Regions from separate parts of the Streptomyces sp. NPDC056224 genome, predicted to be linked through region 2. Evidence: riboswitches for the same ligand, from Rfam matches in the RefSeq annotation. Region 2 holds a riboswitch; the other holds the start of a gene.
The links. Region 2 has a riboswitch for glycine ahead of gcvT (glycine cleavage system aminomethyltransferase GcvT). Riboswitches for the same ligand answer to the same signal wherever they lie in the genome.
Positions count from the first base shown of each region.

Region 1: linked by a shared signal. The riboswitch ahead of gcvP (aminomethyl-transferring glycine dehydrogenase) and the one ahead of gcvT (glycine cleavage system aminomethyltransferase GcvT) in region 2 are both predicted to bind glycine.

Region 1 covers NZ_JBHJTK010000024.1:98,646-105,892, forward strand. The annotation lists gene gcvP (aminomethyl-transferring glycine dehydrogenase) at 1-2,469, opposite strand, end outside; glycine riboswitch at 2,665-2,763, opposite strand; gene ACFCZ1_RS25215 (PRC-barrel domain-containing protein) at 2,876-3,241, shown strand; gene ACFCZ1_RS25220 (DNA polymerase IV) at 3,315-4,712, opposite strand; gene ACFCZ1_RS25225 (MerR family transcriptional regulator) at 4,763-5,401, opposite strand; gene ACFCZ1_RS25230 (bifunctional nuclease family protein) at 5,582-6,055, opposite strand; gene ACFCZ1_RS25235 (MerR family transcriptional regulator) at 6,108-6,881, opposite strand; gene ACFCZ1_RS25240 (FHA domain-containing protein) at 6,949-7,247, opposite strand, start outside.
Region 2 covers NZ_JBHJTK010000030.1:80,644-87,890, forward strand. The annotation lists gene ACFCZ1_RS27835 (enhanced serine sensitivity protein SseB C-terminal domain-containing protein) at 340-1,080, opposite strand; gene ACFCZ1_RS27840 (enhanced serine sensitivity protein SseB) at 1,136-1,870, opposite strand; gene ACFCZ1_RS27845 (AAA family ATPase) at 1,961-2,611, opposite strand; glycine riboswitch at 2,811-2,914, shown strand; gene gcvT (glycine cleavage system aminomethyltransferase GcvT) at 3,071-4,186, shown strand; gene gcvH (glycine cleavage system protein GcvH) at 4,298-4,678, shown strand; gene glyA (serine hydroxymethyltransferase) at 4,694-5,950, shown strand; gene ACFCZ1_RS27865 (L-serine ammonia-lyase) at 6,224-7,247, shown strand, end outside.

The DNA.
Region 1 (7,247 bases), on a different contig from region 2:
CAGCGGGCGCAGGTCGATGATGCACTCGTGCGCGACCAGGTTGCCCGGGCCGGTGTAGAGCACCGGGTAGTGCGGCTCCAGGCGCTTGGCGATGTAGTTGGCGCCCAGCACCGCCACCTGGGTGGCGCGCTTGAGGCCTTCGCCGCCCATGAGGCGCACGTACGACCAGGAAATCGGCAGGATGCCCGCGGAGCCCCACGGGGCGGCCGAGATCGGGCCGACGCCCGTCTCGGGACCGGCCGTCGGCTGCAGCGGGTGGTTCGGCAGGTACGGGGCCAGGTGGGCCCGGACACCGACCGGGCCGACGCCGGGACCGCCGCCGCCGTGCGGGATGCAGAAGGTCTTGTGCAGGTTCAGGTGCGAGACGTCGCCGCCGAAGTGACCCGGCTTCGCCAGGCCCACCAGGGCGTTGAGGTTGGCACCGTCCACGTAGACCTGGCCGCCGGCCTCGTGCACCTGGGCGCAGATGTCGGCGACGTGCTCCTCGAACACACCGTGCGTGGAGGGGTACGTGATCATCAGCACGGAGAGCTCGTCACGGTACTGCTCGATCTTGGCGCGCAGGTCGGCCGCGTCCACCTCGCCGTCGTCGGCGGTCTTGACGACGACGACCTTCATGCCGGCCATCACGGCGCTGGCCGCGTTGGTGCCGTGCGCGGAGGACGGGATGAGGCAGACGGTGCGCTGCTCGTCGCCGTTGGCGCGGTGGTAGGCGCGGACGGCCAGCAGGCCGGCGAGCTCACCCTGGGAGCCGGCGTTCGGCTGGATGGAGACCTTGTCGTAGCCGGTGACCTCGGAGAGACGTTCCTCCAGCTCGGTGATGAGCGTGAGGTACCCCTCCGCCTGCTCCACCGGGGCGAACGGGTGCAGCTGGCCGAACTCGGGCCAGGTGACCGGCTCCATCTCGGTGGTCGCGTTGAGCTTCATGGTGCAGGAGCCCAGCGGGATCATGCCGCGGTCCAGCGCGTAGTCCTTGTCCGAGAGCTTGCGCAGGTAGCGCAGCATCGCGGTCTCGGAGCGGTGCTGGTGGAAGACCGGGTGCGTCAGGTAGTCGTCCGAGCGCAGCAGGCCCTCGGGCAGGGTGTCCGCCGTGGTCTCGTCCAGCGCCTCGATGTCCGCGCTGACACCGAAGGCCGCCCAGACGGCGTCGATGTCGGCGCGCAGGGTGGTCTCGTCGCAGGCGACGGAGACGTGGTCCGCGTCGGCCTGGTAGAGGTTGACACCGCCCTGGCGGGCCGCGGCGACGACCTCGGCCGCGCGGCCCGGGACGCGGGCCGTGATGGTGTCGAAGTAGGCGCCGTGCACGATCTCGACGCCGCCCGCCTGCAGGCCCGCGGCGAGCAGGGCCGCGTAGCGGTGGGTCCGGCGGGCGATCGTCCGCAGGCCGTCCGGGCCGTGGTAGACGGCGTACATGGCGGCCATGACGGCCAGCAGCACCTGAGCGGTACAGATGTTGCTGGTGGCCTTCTCGCGGCGGATGTGCTGCTCACGGGTCTGCAGCGCCAGCCGGTACGCCTTGTTGCCGTCCGCGTCGACGGAGACGCCGACGAGGCGCCCGGGCAGCGAGCGGGCGTGCTTGGCCTGGACTGCCATGTAACCGGCGTGCGGTCCGCCGAAGCCCATCGGGACGCCGAAGCGCTGGGTGGTGCCGACGGCGATGTCCGCGCCGAGCTCGCCCGGCGAGGTCAGCAGGGTCAGGGCGAGCAGGTCGGCCGAGACGGTGACGATGGCACCGAGCTCGTGCGCCTGGTCGATGAGCGGCTTGATCTCCCGTACGGCACCGGAGGCGCCCGGGTACTGCAGGAGCACGCCGAAGACGCCGCGCTCGGCGATCTCGGCCGGGATGCCGTCCGACAGGTCCGCGACGACGACCTCGACGCCCGTGGGCTCGGCGCGGGTCTCGATCACGGCGATGGTCTGCGGCAGCGCGTCGGCGTCGATCAGGAAGACGCCGTCCTTGACCTTGCCCACCCGGCGCGCGAGGGACATGGCCTCGGCGGCCGCGGTGCCCTCGTCGAGCAGCGAGGCGCCCGAGGTCGGCAGCCCGGTGAGGTCGGCGACGACGGTCTGGAAGTTCAGCAGCGCTTCGAGGCGGCCCTGGGAGATCTCGGGCTGGTAAGGCGTGTACGCCGTGTACCAGGCCGGGTTCTCCATGACGTTGCGCAGGATCACCGGCGGCGTGAAGGTCCCGTAGTAGCCGAGACCGATCATCGACGAGAGGACCTGGTTGCGGTCGGCGAGGGAGCGCAGCTCGGCCAGCACCTCCGCCTCGGTCCGCGCCTCGGGCAGGTTCAGCGCTTCGGCGGTCTTGATGACATCCGGCACCGCGGCGGCGGTCAGTTCGTCCAGGGAGCCGTAGCCCACCTGGGCGAGCATCTTCGCCTGCGCCTCGGCATCCGGACCGATGTGGCGCTGCTCGAAGGGGATGCCTCGCTCCAGCTGGGAGAGCGGAATGCGGTTGGCGGTCATGTACGGAGGCCTCCTGGTCGTATGACCTGCGAGGGGCACCACGGCGCGGGCACCCGGACGGCCTCCCCCTCTGTCATCTCAACCTGAGAGTTTCACCGGCCGCTCGAGGGTCGCTCGAAAAGAACCGGTTTTCACCGTCGGTGAGGAGAGGAACCGGCACTGCGTCCGGTACCTGCCCCTGCTTTCCAGAGTGGCCTCGTCCGTGCGGTACGTATGCCTGAGAGATTCCGGGGAGGATTTGCTCCTTCGGCGCCTCCGTCAAGATCACTCGGAGGACTCTCCCGCACAGGGTCGACAGCCATCACCCAGCCTACCAGCGAGGATCTGGACACTCCCCGAGTGGCCTCAGCTAACGAAATGCACTTCTGTAGTCATTACGGAGGAGTTGCGACCATTTGGAGGGACCGTGCAGACCGACATCGATCCGCGCAGCCTGATCGGCCGCAAGGCGTTCGACCGCAACGGCACCAAGATCGGCACCATTGACGAGGTCTACCTCGACGACGCCACGGGCGTCCCGGAATGGGCCGCCGTGCGCACCGGTCTGTTCAGCCGGGACGCCTTCGTCCCGCTGGAGCCCAGTGAGCTGGTGGGCGACACCCTGCGGGTGCCCTTCGACCGCTCCCTGATCAAGGACGCCCCCGATTTCGGTGTCGGCCGCCACCTCTCCCCGGAGCAGGAGCTCCAGCTCTACCACCACTACGGCCTGGACGTGACCCTGCCCACGGACTTCCAGCGCGACTTCGGCCACCTGGCGGGCGACGAGGGCTGAGTGCCCGCCCGGTCCCCGCCCCGCTGCTCCCCCGGGGGCTTGCGGGGAATCACGGTGTCGCCTCCCCCAAGCCTCAGCCCTCCGCTGCCGCCGGCCCCTCCCCCACCAGCGGCAGCGGATCGGACGGCTCCAGCTCGGGGTCGTCCACCCGGAAGGTCCGCACCCGGCCGGGCTGCGATCCCGGCTGCTCGAACCGCACGGTCACCCGCCCGACCCCGCTGCCCTGCACCCACCCGGGCCCGTACACCGCGTGCCGTACGTCGCTCCCGGCCGCCCAGCGCCGCTCCGGGGCGGGCTCCGGCTCCCCGGATGGCTCCACGTGCTCCGGGGCCGTGACAGCGGCCGCACCGGCCTCGGCGGTCACGTCGGGCTCGGTGGGCCCGCCCTGCGGCCGTTCGCCCAGCGACTGGGCGAACAGATCCTCCTGCGTGTAGTCCGCCAGCCCGGTCACGCCCACCCCCAGCAGCCGCACCCCGCCCGTGGTGTCCACGCCCTCCAGCAGCCGCGCGGCCGCCTCACGCACCACCGCGGGGTCGTCCGTGGGCCCCCGCAGCGTCTCGGAGCGCGTCAGCGTCGAGAAGTCGTAGCGCCGGACCTTGAGCACGATCGTGCGCCCCGAGTGCCCGGACGCCCGCAACCGCTGCACGCACCGGTCGGCGAGCCGCTGCACCTCGGTCCGGATCCGCACCCGGTCGTGCAGGTCCACGTCGAAGGTGTCCTCCACCGACACCGATTTCGCGTCCCGCTCCGCGACCACCGGCCGGTCGTCCAGGCCCAGGGCCATCCGGTGCAGGCCCACGCCGTGCGCGCGCCCGACCATCCGGACCAGCTCGTCCTCCCCGGCCTCCACCAGGTCTCCCACGGTGGTGATCCCGGCGCGGCGCAGGTGCTCGCCGGTGGCCGGCCCCACCCCGGGCAGGGTCCGTACCGACATCGGCGCGAGGAGCTCCCGCTCCGTCCCCGGCTCGATCAGCAGCAGACCCGCCGGCTTGGCCTCCTCCGACGCCACCTTGGCCAGCATCTTCGAGCCGGCCAGCCCCACCGACCCGCTGAGCCCCGTCACGGCCCGGATGTCCGCCCGCAGCCGCTCCCCCGCGGCCCGGGCGCCCGGCCCGTCGAAAGCGACGCCGCCCGCCTCCAGATCCACGAAGGCCTCGTCCAGGCTGAGCGGCTCCACGAGTGGCGACAGCTCCCGCAGCAGGGCCATCACCACGTCGCTGACCTCGCGGTAGAGACTGAAGCGCGGGATCAGGCAGGCTCCGTTCGGGCAGAGCCGCCGCGCCTGCGCCATCGGCATCGCCGAGTGCACCCCGAACCGCCTGGCCTCGTACGAGGCGGTGGCGACGACCCCGCGCGGCCCGAGGCCGCCCACGATGACGGCCTTGCCCCGCAGGCTCGGCTTCGACGCCTGCTCGACGGAGGCGTAGAAGGCATCCATGTCCAGATGCAGGATGGTCGGCGCGGCTCTCACAGCACCGATGCTGCCCTACGCCTCTGACAACGGGACCGGTCCGGCCGGGTTCACACGGCCCGGTTGCGACGGGCGGCCAGTTCGTCCGCCGGATTGTGCCCGACCAGGGTCTCGCCGGTGTCCACCCGCTCCCCGTGCAGCTGGGACAGCGCGTTCTCCACGTCGCGCCACACCACGCCCACGGCGATCCCGAAGATGCCCTGACCGCCCTGGAGCAGGCTCACGACCTGGTCCGGCGAGGTGCACTCGTACACGGTGGCGCCGTCGCTCATCAGCGTCATCCGCTCCAGGTCGCAGAACCCGCGGTCACGCAGGTGCTGCACGGCCGCACGGATGTTCTGCAGCCCCACCCCGGTGTCCAGGAAACGCTTGACGATCTTGAGGACGACCACGTCCCGGAAGCTGTACAGCCGCTGCGTGCCCGACCCGTACGCGGGCCGCACGCTCGGCTCCACCAGCCCGGTCCGCGCCCAGTAGTCGAGCTGCCGGTAGGTGATGCCGGCCGCGGCACACGCCGTCGGCCCGCGGTATCCGATCTGCTCGGGCGCCGGCTCGCCATCCACCGGTCCGACCGGCGTCGACTCCGGCTGACGGCGCGCGGCACCGGCCGCACCACCGTGCAGCGGGTACGAGCCACCGTCACTCCGTGCGGGGGTGCCCCCGGTCGTACCGTCGCCCGTGATCCTCACGCCGACCCTCCGTCCTTGACCTGCCACCTTGAAGGTAGGCAGTCACCAGGGGTGCGTCAACGATCGCCACACTCGGCACGCCGAGTGATAATCACCCTGAGAGTGGTTTCCCGTATCCGATTGCGGGGAAAGGCTACTCGAATGGGCTGGTACTTCCCCGTGGACGACGCGGCCTGCGCGTCACTGCGGGCCGGTGCCGAAGTCCTCGGGCGAGATCTGGTCGAGGAACTCGCGGAACTTCTCCACCTCGTCCTCCTGCTCGTCCGGGATCGCGATCCCGGCGTCGTCGAGCACACCGTCACTGCCGTAGATCGGCGTCCCCGTGCGCAGGGCCAGCGCTATCGCGTCCGAGGGCCGCGCGCTCACCTCGACCCCGCTGGCGAAGACAAGCTCCGCGTAGAAGACGCCCTCCCGCAGATCCGTGATCCGGACCTCGGTGAGCTCCTCGCCGATCGCCTCCAGCACGTCCTTGAACAGGTCGTGCGTCAGCGGTCGGGCAGGGGCCATTCCCTGTTGCGCGAAGGCAATGGCGGTCGCCTCCCCAGGGCCGATCCAGATGGGGAGGTACCGGTCGCCTCCCACTTCACGCAGGAGCACGATCGGTTGGTTGGAGGGCATTTCCACCCGGACACCCACAACGTCGAGCTCGTTCACACAGCAACCCTAGGACCTGCTCGGCCGGTTTGGGTAGTCGGGGGCCCCTGGGTCACGGCAGCCGGACCCCGAGGGCGGTCTGCACGAGGGCCTCGTGCAGCCTGACGGAGAGCCCGGCGAGCTCCTTCGTCGTGGCTTCCGCATGCGCCCTGGTCTGGGGGTTGCGGTGCCGTCGCAACGGCGACACGACCTGCTCGATCAGGCCCGCCTCTCGGTCCGCGGCGGCCTTCATCGCGCGCAGGTGCCGCGGCTCCAGCCCGAACCGCCCCAGATCGGCCACCAGCCGGGCCACGGTGACCGCCTCGGCGTCGAATCCGCCGCCGGGCAACTCGGCGAGCAGCCCGTACGACTCCCACTCGACCAGCTGGACCTCGTCCACGTCGGCGGCCGCGATCAGCTCGGCCCGGCCCACCCGGGCCGCGGTGGGCCGCTCCCGGCCCACCTCGCCGTACACGGCCACGGGGCTGGCGGGATCGACGGATTCGCCGTGCGGCGTGGGCGCCGGGATGCGGACCTGCTCACCGCGCGCGAGCGCGTCGAGTTGCTCCCGGATGACTTTCAGCGGCAGGTAGTGATCGCGCTGCAGGCGCAGGATGCGGGCCAGCCGCTCCACGTCCTCGGTGCTGAACTTGCGATATCCCGAAGGTGTGCGCCGGGGCTCGACGAGCCCTTCCGCCTCCAGGAAGCGGATCTTCGAGATCGTGACCTCGGGGAACTCGTCACGCAGCGTGGTGAGCACCGTGCCGATGCTCACCAGCCGCCCGGCCGGGCCGGAGGTGCCGGCGGTGCCGTTCTTCGCGGCACCGCCGGTCGGGGTACGCAGCATGGAACCTTCCCTCTGGGCCCCTGGACACCTCCCGGCGACGGCCGGGGGAAGGAGTCCGGGGGGCGGGTCAGATGCCTCGCAGGCTCGCGTAGAAGACCAGCCGGTACTTGCCGATCTGCACCTCGTCGCCGTTGTGCAGCGCGACGGAGTCGATCGGCTCCCGGTTCACGTACGTGCCGTTGAGGCTGCCGACGTCGGCGACGGTGAAGCCGCCGTCCTGGCTCCGGCGGAACTCGACATGACGCCGGGAGACGGTGACGTCATCCAGGAAGATGTCGCTCTGCGGGTGCCGTCCGGCCGTGGTCAGCTCGCCGTCCAGCAGGAAGCGGCTACCGGAGTTGGGGCCGCGCCGCACGATGAGCAGGG
Region 2 (7,247 bases):
CCGGGTCTCGGAGGACTGACCGGCTCTTGGGTGGGGAGTCTTCATCGGGCGCTCAAGCGGCCGCCAGACCTGCCGGTGATGTGATGCGCAACCGTGATCTGCGCCTACACCTTCCGTTATCCGAACCGTGAGCCCTGTTGAGCGGTGAAACACCTCCCCTTCGGCGCGGAACGGACATCCGGCCCAACTGCCATTTCAGGAGCGGTACTTGGGTGCAGTCCACGGATACGCCGAAGGCCGCACCGATGGGGTCGGGTGCGGCCTTCGCGACACATGTCTGGATATACGGATGTCTGGGGACCGGGCGGAGCGGTCGGGCGGCGCGGTCGGCGGCGCCGGTCAGTAGGGCGGCGCCTGGCCCTCGCGGTCGTAGAACGGACGGGCCTGCGCGCGCAGCCACATCGCGACGGGGTCGTGCTCGTCCGCCAGCGCGACCGTGCACACCGGGACGCCCTCGGGGACCACGCCGACCGACTGCCGCATCATCTCCCGTACGGATTCCAGCGCGGGCGCGGAGGCGTCGTACAGGTCGAGCCCGACCGCGAGGTACGGGGACCCGAGCGCGGGTTGGACCCAGGCGCGGCGCAGCGACCTGACGGCCGGGGTGCGGTGCGCGTGCTGGGTCAGCAGCCCGTAGAACTGCGGGAGCTCGATGGCGGGCTCGGACAGCCGCAGTGGGCCGGCCGGCATCCGGTCCAGACCGGTCGCGATCCGGCGCAGGTCGGCCCAGGGGATGCCGAGGCCGCCGCCCTGGGCGTGCGGGTTGAGCCACAGGCCCCAGCGGTCCGGATAGAGCGCGCGGGCGATGTCCCGCCCGGTGACCACCTCGTAGCCCCGGTTCCAGCCGCTGGCGGCCAGTTCCTGCGGGGAGGTCACGCAGGGCGCGTACCCGAGGCTCTCGACCTCCATGCCGCCGTACTGGGCGTCCGGGGATCCCGGCTGCCCCTGCCACAGGAGCATCCACAGCCGGCCCTCGGAGAGGGCGTGCAAAAGCGACTCGTAACCCTCATACCGCCCTGGAGTCACCTGGCGCAGCATGTGCTCGACCTGCCCGGCCGCGGCCGTGCCTGACGCACTCACCCGGTACCCCTCTTCGTCCGCCCGTCGTCCACACGTACCAACAGCTTAAGCGGCCCTAGGCGAGGTAGAAGGGGCGTACGCGCTCACGAATCCAGTCCGTGACCGGGTCCTGGGCGGCGTCGAGGAGGATCAACTGGACGGGCCAGGGCGCCGGTACGCGGGCCAGGGCCCGGCCGAGGGCCTCCATCGGGGCGCTGCGCATCCCGGCGTCCCATCCCACCAGGCGGACACCGATGAACAGCTCCGGGTCCGCCCCCTCGACGCTGGCGAGGCAGCGGTGTGCCGCGGCGACCACGCCGGCGGCGCGGAACTCCTCGGCGGCGGCGGCCAGGAAGTCCACCGGGTCCTCCTGCCAGTCGGGCTCGTAGAGCCGTACCCGGCCGCCGGAGGACGGGCCGTCGAGCGGGGTCCGGCCGGTGCGGCACAGCTCCGCGACGGCGGGCGGGGGCAGGGGGACGCCGACCGCGCCCTCGGGGTTGAGCGCGATGCCGAGCTGCGGGGGCAGGCCGCGGGCGAACTCGACGGCCGGGGCCACCGCGAAGTCGGTGCCGGGGCCGACGCAGGCGAGGAACTGGGCCTCGGAGCTGTAGACGGGGACGTACGCCGCCCCGCCGATGTCCATCGTGGGCAGGTCCAGGGCGGCCGAGTCCGGTCCGCCGCCGCCGGGCAGCGGCACCCACACCTGGCTGCGGCCGAGCACCTCCAGGATCCGCCCGCCGGCGTCCGGCTGCCCGAGCGCCGCCCCGAGCACCTGCTCCAGCTCATTCCCCGGCCAGCCGCTGCCCTGCATGTGCGTGTGCCTCCGTTGGTTCCGCGGTTCGTCGTGGCCGAGGTTATCGGCCCGGGTGCGGCGCCGCTGCCGCGGCTCCGCCCCAAGGGCTCAGCCGTGGAACGCGATCCGCGTCAGGGCTGCGGCCGAGCGCCGGTCCAGCAGCGTCACCGAGGCGCAGCCGGGCGGTGGGTGGCCGGCCTCCGCGGCGCGCAGCAGGCGGGTCACCGCTCCCCGGTGGCGGGCGAAGGCGTACGCCGACACCCGGCGCCCCCGCGCCGCCTGCCCGGCCAGGGCTTCGGCGGGGCTGCTGTCCAGCAGGAGCAGGTGCAGCGCCCGGCCCCGGCGGCGCGCGGCCGCCGCGAGCAGGCCCCGTACCCAGCTCTGCGTACCGCAGTCGTGGACGATCACCGAGGCCCCGGAGCGCAGGGTCCGCCACAGGCCCCAGTAGTGGGCGGCGCGCACCAGCGGCCGGTAGACCGCGTACGGCAGCGCGCCCGGCATCCGCAGCTCCCAGCGCTCACGGGCGTCCTGGGAGTCGATGGCCGTGCCCTCGCCCGCCGCCCGCTTGATCAGCGTGCTCTTGCCGCCGCCGGGCAGGCCGGACACCACGACGATGTCCCCCGCGGCGAAGGCCAGCCCGTGCGGGCCTCCCGGCCCCGGTCCGCGGAGGTCGCGTACGGGACCGGCCCGCCCGCTCCGCACGCGCGCACCGCGCTGCGCCGGCACCGCGTCCACGGTCGCCGCGGCCGCCGCACTCACGAATCTCCGCACAGTGATCGCCTCCCCCGAATCGGGTCGCCAGGACCCTTGCCCACTGAGTGTAAAGAGACGGTAATCCGGCAGCGCCGGTTCCGGTCCGGCCGCTCGGGCACCGCACGAACTTTCGGGGGCCCACCCCCGATCACCGCGGTGGCGTGCAATGATGTGCGCCATCTGGACCAACTGCATACCGGCCGCTTGAATCCGCGCGGGAGAGTCCCGGCACGCCGCAAGGCCGTGCACGGGCGCCGAAGGAGCAAGAACCTCCCTTGAATCTCTCAGGCCCCGTACCGCGTGGATGAGGCAGATCTGAAAAGCGAGCTGTACGACAGCTCCACCCAAGGTGCAAGCCGAGGATCCCGGGCAACCAGGAACTCTCGGCGAACCTCTCAGGTTCCGATGACAGATGGGGAGGACCCTCCTCGTCATGTCATGCCCTGGGACTCGGGAGCCACACCCATGAGCACTGCCCCCCGTCTGACCGCCCTCGATGCGCTGCACCGTTCCCTCGGTGCGACCATGACCGACTTCGCGGGCTGGGACATGCCGCTGCGGTACGCGAGCGAGCGCGACGAGCACAACGCCGTACGCACCAAGGCCGGCCTCTTCGACCTGTCCCACATGGGCGAGATCACGCTGACCGGCCCGGAGGCCGTCAAGGCCCTGGACTACGCGCTGGTCGGCAACATCTCCACCGTCGGCGTCGGCCGCGCCCGCTACACGCACATCTGCCAGGCGGACGGCGGCATCGTCGACGACCTGATCGTCTACCGCCTCGGCGAGACCGAGTACATGGTCGTCGCCAACGCCTCCAACGCCCAGGTCGTCCTCGACGCCCTGACCGAGCGCGCCGCCGGCTTCGACACCGAGGTCCGTGACGACCGCGACGCGTACGCGCTCATCGCCGTCCAGGGCCCGGAGTCCCCCGGCATCCTCGCCTCGCTCACCGACGCCGACCTGGACGGGCTCAAGTACTACGCCGGTCTGCCGGGCACGGTGGCCGGGGTGCCGGCGCTGATCGCCCGTACGGGCTACACCGGTGAGGACGGCTTCGAGCTGTTCGTCTCCCCCGAGCACGCCGTGGAGCTGTGGCAGGCGCTGACCAAGGCGGGCGAGGGCGTCGGCCTGGTCCCGGCCGGGCTGTCCTGCCGCGACACGCTGCGCCTGGAGGCGGGCATGCCGCTGTACGGGCACGAGCTGACCACCTCCCTCACCCCGTTCGACGCGGGGCTGGGCCGGGTCGTGAAGTTCGAGAAGGAGGGGGACTTCGTCGGCCGCGCCGCACTGGAGGCCGCCGCCGAGCGCGCCGCCACGAACCCGCCGCGCAAGCTGGTCGGCCTGATCGCCGAGGGCCGCCGCGTCCCGCGCGCCGGTTTCCCGGTCGTGGCCGACGGACAGGTCATCGGCGAGGTCACCTCCGGCGCCCCGTCCCCGACGCTCGGCAAGCCGATCGCGATGGCGTACGTGGACGCGGCGCACGCCGCGCCCGGCACCTCCGGCGTCGGCGTCGACATTCGCGGTACGCATGAGCCGTACGAGGTCGTGGCCCTGCCCTTCTACAAGCGGCAGAAGTAACACTTCACACGACCCGGCGTGCAGGCGGTCGTACGGACATCCGTGCGGCGCCGTCTCAGTACCCAAGACCACTGTTCGTATCCACTCCCCCGCATCCAGGAGAATCAGGTCATGAGCACCCCCCAGCAGCTGCGTTACACCAAGGAGCACGAGTGGCTGTCGGACGCCGTGGACGGCGTTTCGACGGTCGGCATCACGGAGTTCGCGGCCAACGCGCTCGGTGACGTCGTCTACGCCCAGCTCCCCGAGGTCGGCGAGACCGTCACCGAGGGCGAGACCTGCGGCGAGCTGGAGTCGACGAAGTCGGTCAGCGACCTGTACTCCCCCGTCTCCGGCGAGATCGTCGAGTTCAACCAGGACGTCGTCGACGACCCGGCCCTGGTGAACTCCGCTCCCTTCGAGGGCGGCTGGCTGTTCAAGGTGCGCATCTCGGAGGAGCCCAAGGACGCGCTCTCCGCCGAGGAGTACACCAAGCTCACCGCCGGTAACTGACCCCAGGGGATCCTGATGTCCGTACTGAACACCCCTCTCCACGAGCTCGACCCCGACGTCGCCGCAGCCGTCGACGCCGAGCTCGTGCGCCAGCAGTCCACCCTCGAAATGATCGCGTCGGAGAACTTCGCTCCGATCGCCGTCATGGAGGCCCAGGGCTCGGTCCTCACCAACAAGTACGCCGAGGGCTACCCCGGCCGCCGCTACTACGGCGGGTGCGAGCACGTCGACGTGGTCGAGCAGATCGCGATCGACCGCATCAAGGCGCTGTTCGGCGCCGAGCACGCGAACGTGCAGCCCCACTCCGGTGCGCAGGCGAACGCCGCCGCGATGTTCGCGCTGCTGAAGCCGGGCGACACGATCATGGGCCTGAACCTGGCCCACGGCGGTCACCTGACCCACGGCATGAAGATCAACTTCTCCGGCAAGCTCTACAACGTGGTCCCGTACCACGTCGACGAGACCGGCCAGGTCGACATGGCCGAGGTCGAGCGCCTCGCCAAGGAGTCCAAGCCGCAGCTGATCGTCGCCGGCTGGTCCGCCTACCCGCGCCAGCTGGACTTCGCCGCCTTCCGCCGCATCGCGGACGAGGTCGGCGCGTACCTGATGGTCGACATGGCGCACTTCGCGGGCCTGGTCGCCGCGGGCCTGCACCCGAACCCGGTGCCGCACGCCCACGTCGTCACCACCACCACGCACAAGACCCTCGGCGGTCCGCGCGGCGGTGTCATCCTGTCGACGCAGGAGCTGGCCAAGAAGATCAACTCCGCGGTCTTCCCGGGTCAGCAGGGCGGCCCGCTGGAGCACGTGATCGCGGCCAAGGCGGTCTCCTTCAAGATCGCCGCCTCGCCCGAGTTCAAGGAGCGCCAGGAGCGCACCCTGGAGGGCGCGAAGATCCTCGCCGCCCGCCTGGTCCAGGACGACGTCAAGGCCGTGGGTGTGGACGTCCTCACCGGCGGCACCGACGTGCACCTGGTCCTGGTCGACCTGCGCAACTCCGAGCTGGACGGCCAGCAGGCCGAGGACCGCCTCCACGAGGTCGGGATCACGGTCAACCGCAACGCCATCCCGAACGACCCGCGGCCCCCGATGGTCACCTCGGGTCTGCGGATCGGTACGCCGGCCCTCGCCACCCGCGGGTTCGACGCCGAGGCCTTCACCGAGGTCGCCGAGATCATCGCGCAGGCGCTGAAGCCGACGTACGACTCCGAGGGCCTCAAGGCGCGCGTCTCGGCGCTCGCCGCGAAGTTCCCGCTGTACCCGTCGCTCTAGTCAGCACTGGGGAGGGGCCCGGCCTGCTTGTGCACAGGCCGGGCCCTTCCCATGACCGGCCCTTCCCATGACCGGGGACGGGGCGGATACGGCTCGCGGCCACACGGGCCGGTGCCTGCGGGAACGTGAGCGACACCCGCGCGACCCCCCTCCGCCCCTTTCCGGCGGACGAGCCGTTCATTTCACCGCGATAAGCTCGTCTGCGGGACAAAATCCGAACAATCCACCCCTCCCGCCCCCTCCCGCCCCACGAGCAGACAAGGGAGTCCGCCAGTGGCCATCTCCGTCTTCGACCTCTTCTCCATCGGCATCGGCCCGTCCTCCTCCCACACGGTCGGCCCGATGCGTGCCGCGCGCATGTTCGTGATGCGGCTGAAGAAGGACGGTGTCCTCGCCCAGACCGCGTCCGTCCGCGCCGAGCTCTTCGGCTCCCTCGGCGCGACCGGCCACGGCCACGGCACTCCCAAGGCGGTCCTGCTGGGCCTGGAGGGCCACTCCCCCCGCACGGTGAACGTCGAGACCGCCGACGACGAGGTCGAGCGCATCCGCAAGAGCGGCCGCCTGCGCCTGCTCGGCACGGAGATAGGCGACGGGCACGAGATCGCCTTCGACGAGCCGAACCAGCTGATCCTGCACCGTCGGCGCTCCCTGCCGTACCACGCGAACGGCATGACGCTCTTCGCGTACGACGAGAGCGGCACCCCGCTGCTGGAGAAGACCTACTACTCGGTCGGCGGCGGCTTCGTCGTGGACGAGGACGCGGTCGGCGAGGACCGGATCAAGCTCGACGACACGGTGCTGAAGTACCCCTTCCGTTCCGGCGACGAGATGCTGCGCCTGGCGAACGAGACCGGCCTGTCGATCTCCTCCCTCATGCTGGAGAACGAGAAGGCCTGGCGCACCGAGGACGAGATCCGCGAGGGCCTGCTGGAGATCTGGCGCGTCATGCAGTCCTGCGTCGCGCGCGGCATGTCCCGCGAGGGCATCCTCCCGGGCGGTCTGCGCGTCAAGCGCCGCGCCGCCTCCACGGCGCGCCAGCTGCGCACCGAGGGCGACCCGATGATGCACCGCAGCGAGTGGACGACGATCTACGCGATGGCGGTCAACGAGGAGAACGCGGCGGGCGGCCGGGTCGTCACCGCGCCCACCAACGGCGCGGCCGGGGTGCTGCCCGCCGTCCTGCACTACTACACGAACTTCGTGCCGGGCGCGGACGAGGACGGCGTGGTCCGCTTCCTCCTCGCCGCGGGCGCGATCGGCATGCTCTTCAAGGAGAACGCCTCGATCTCCGGCGCCG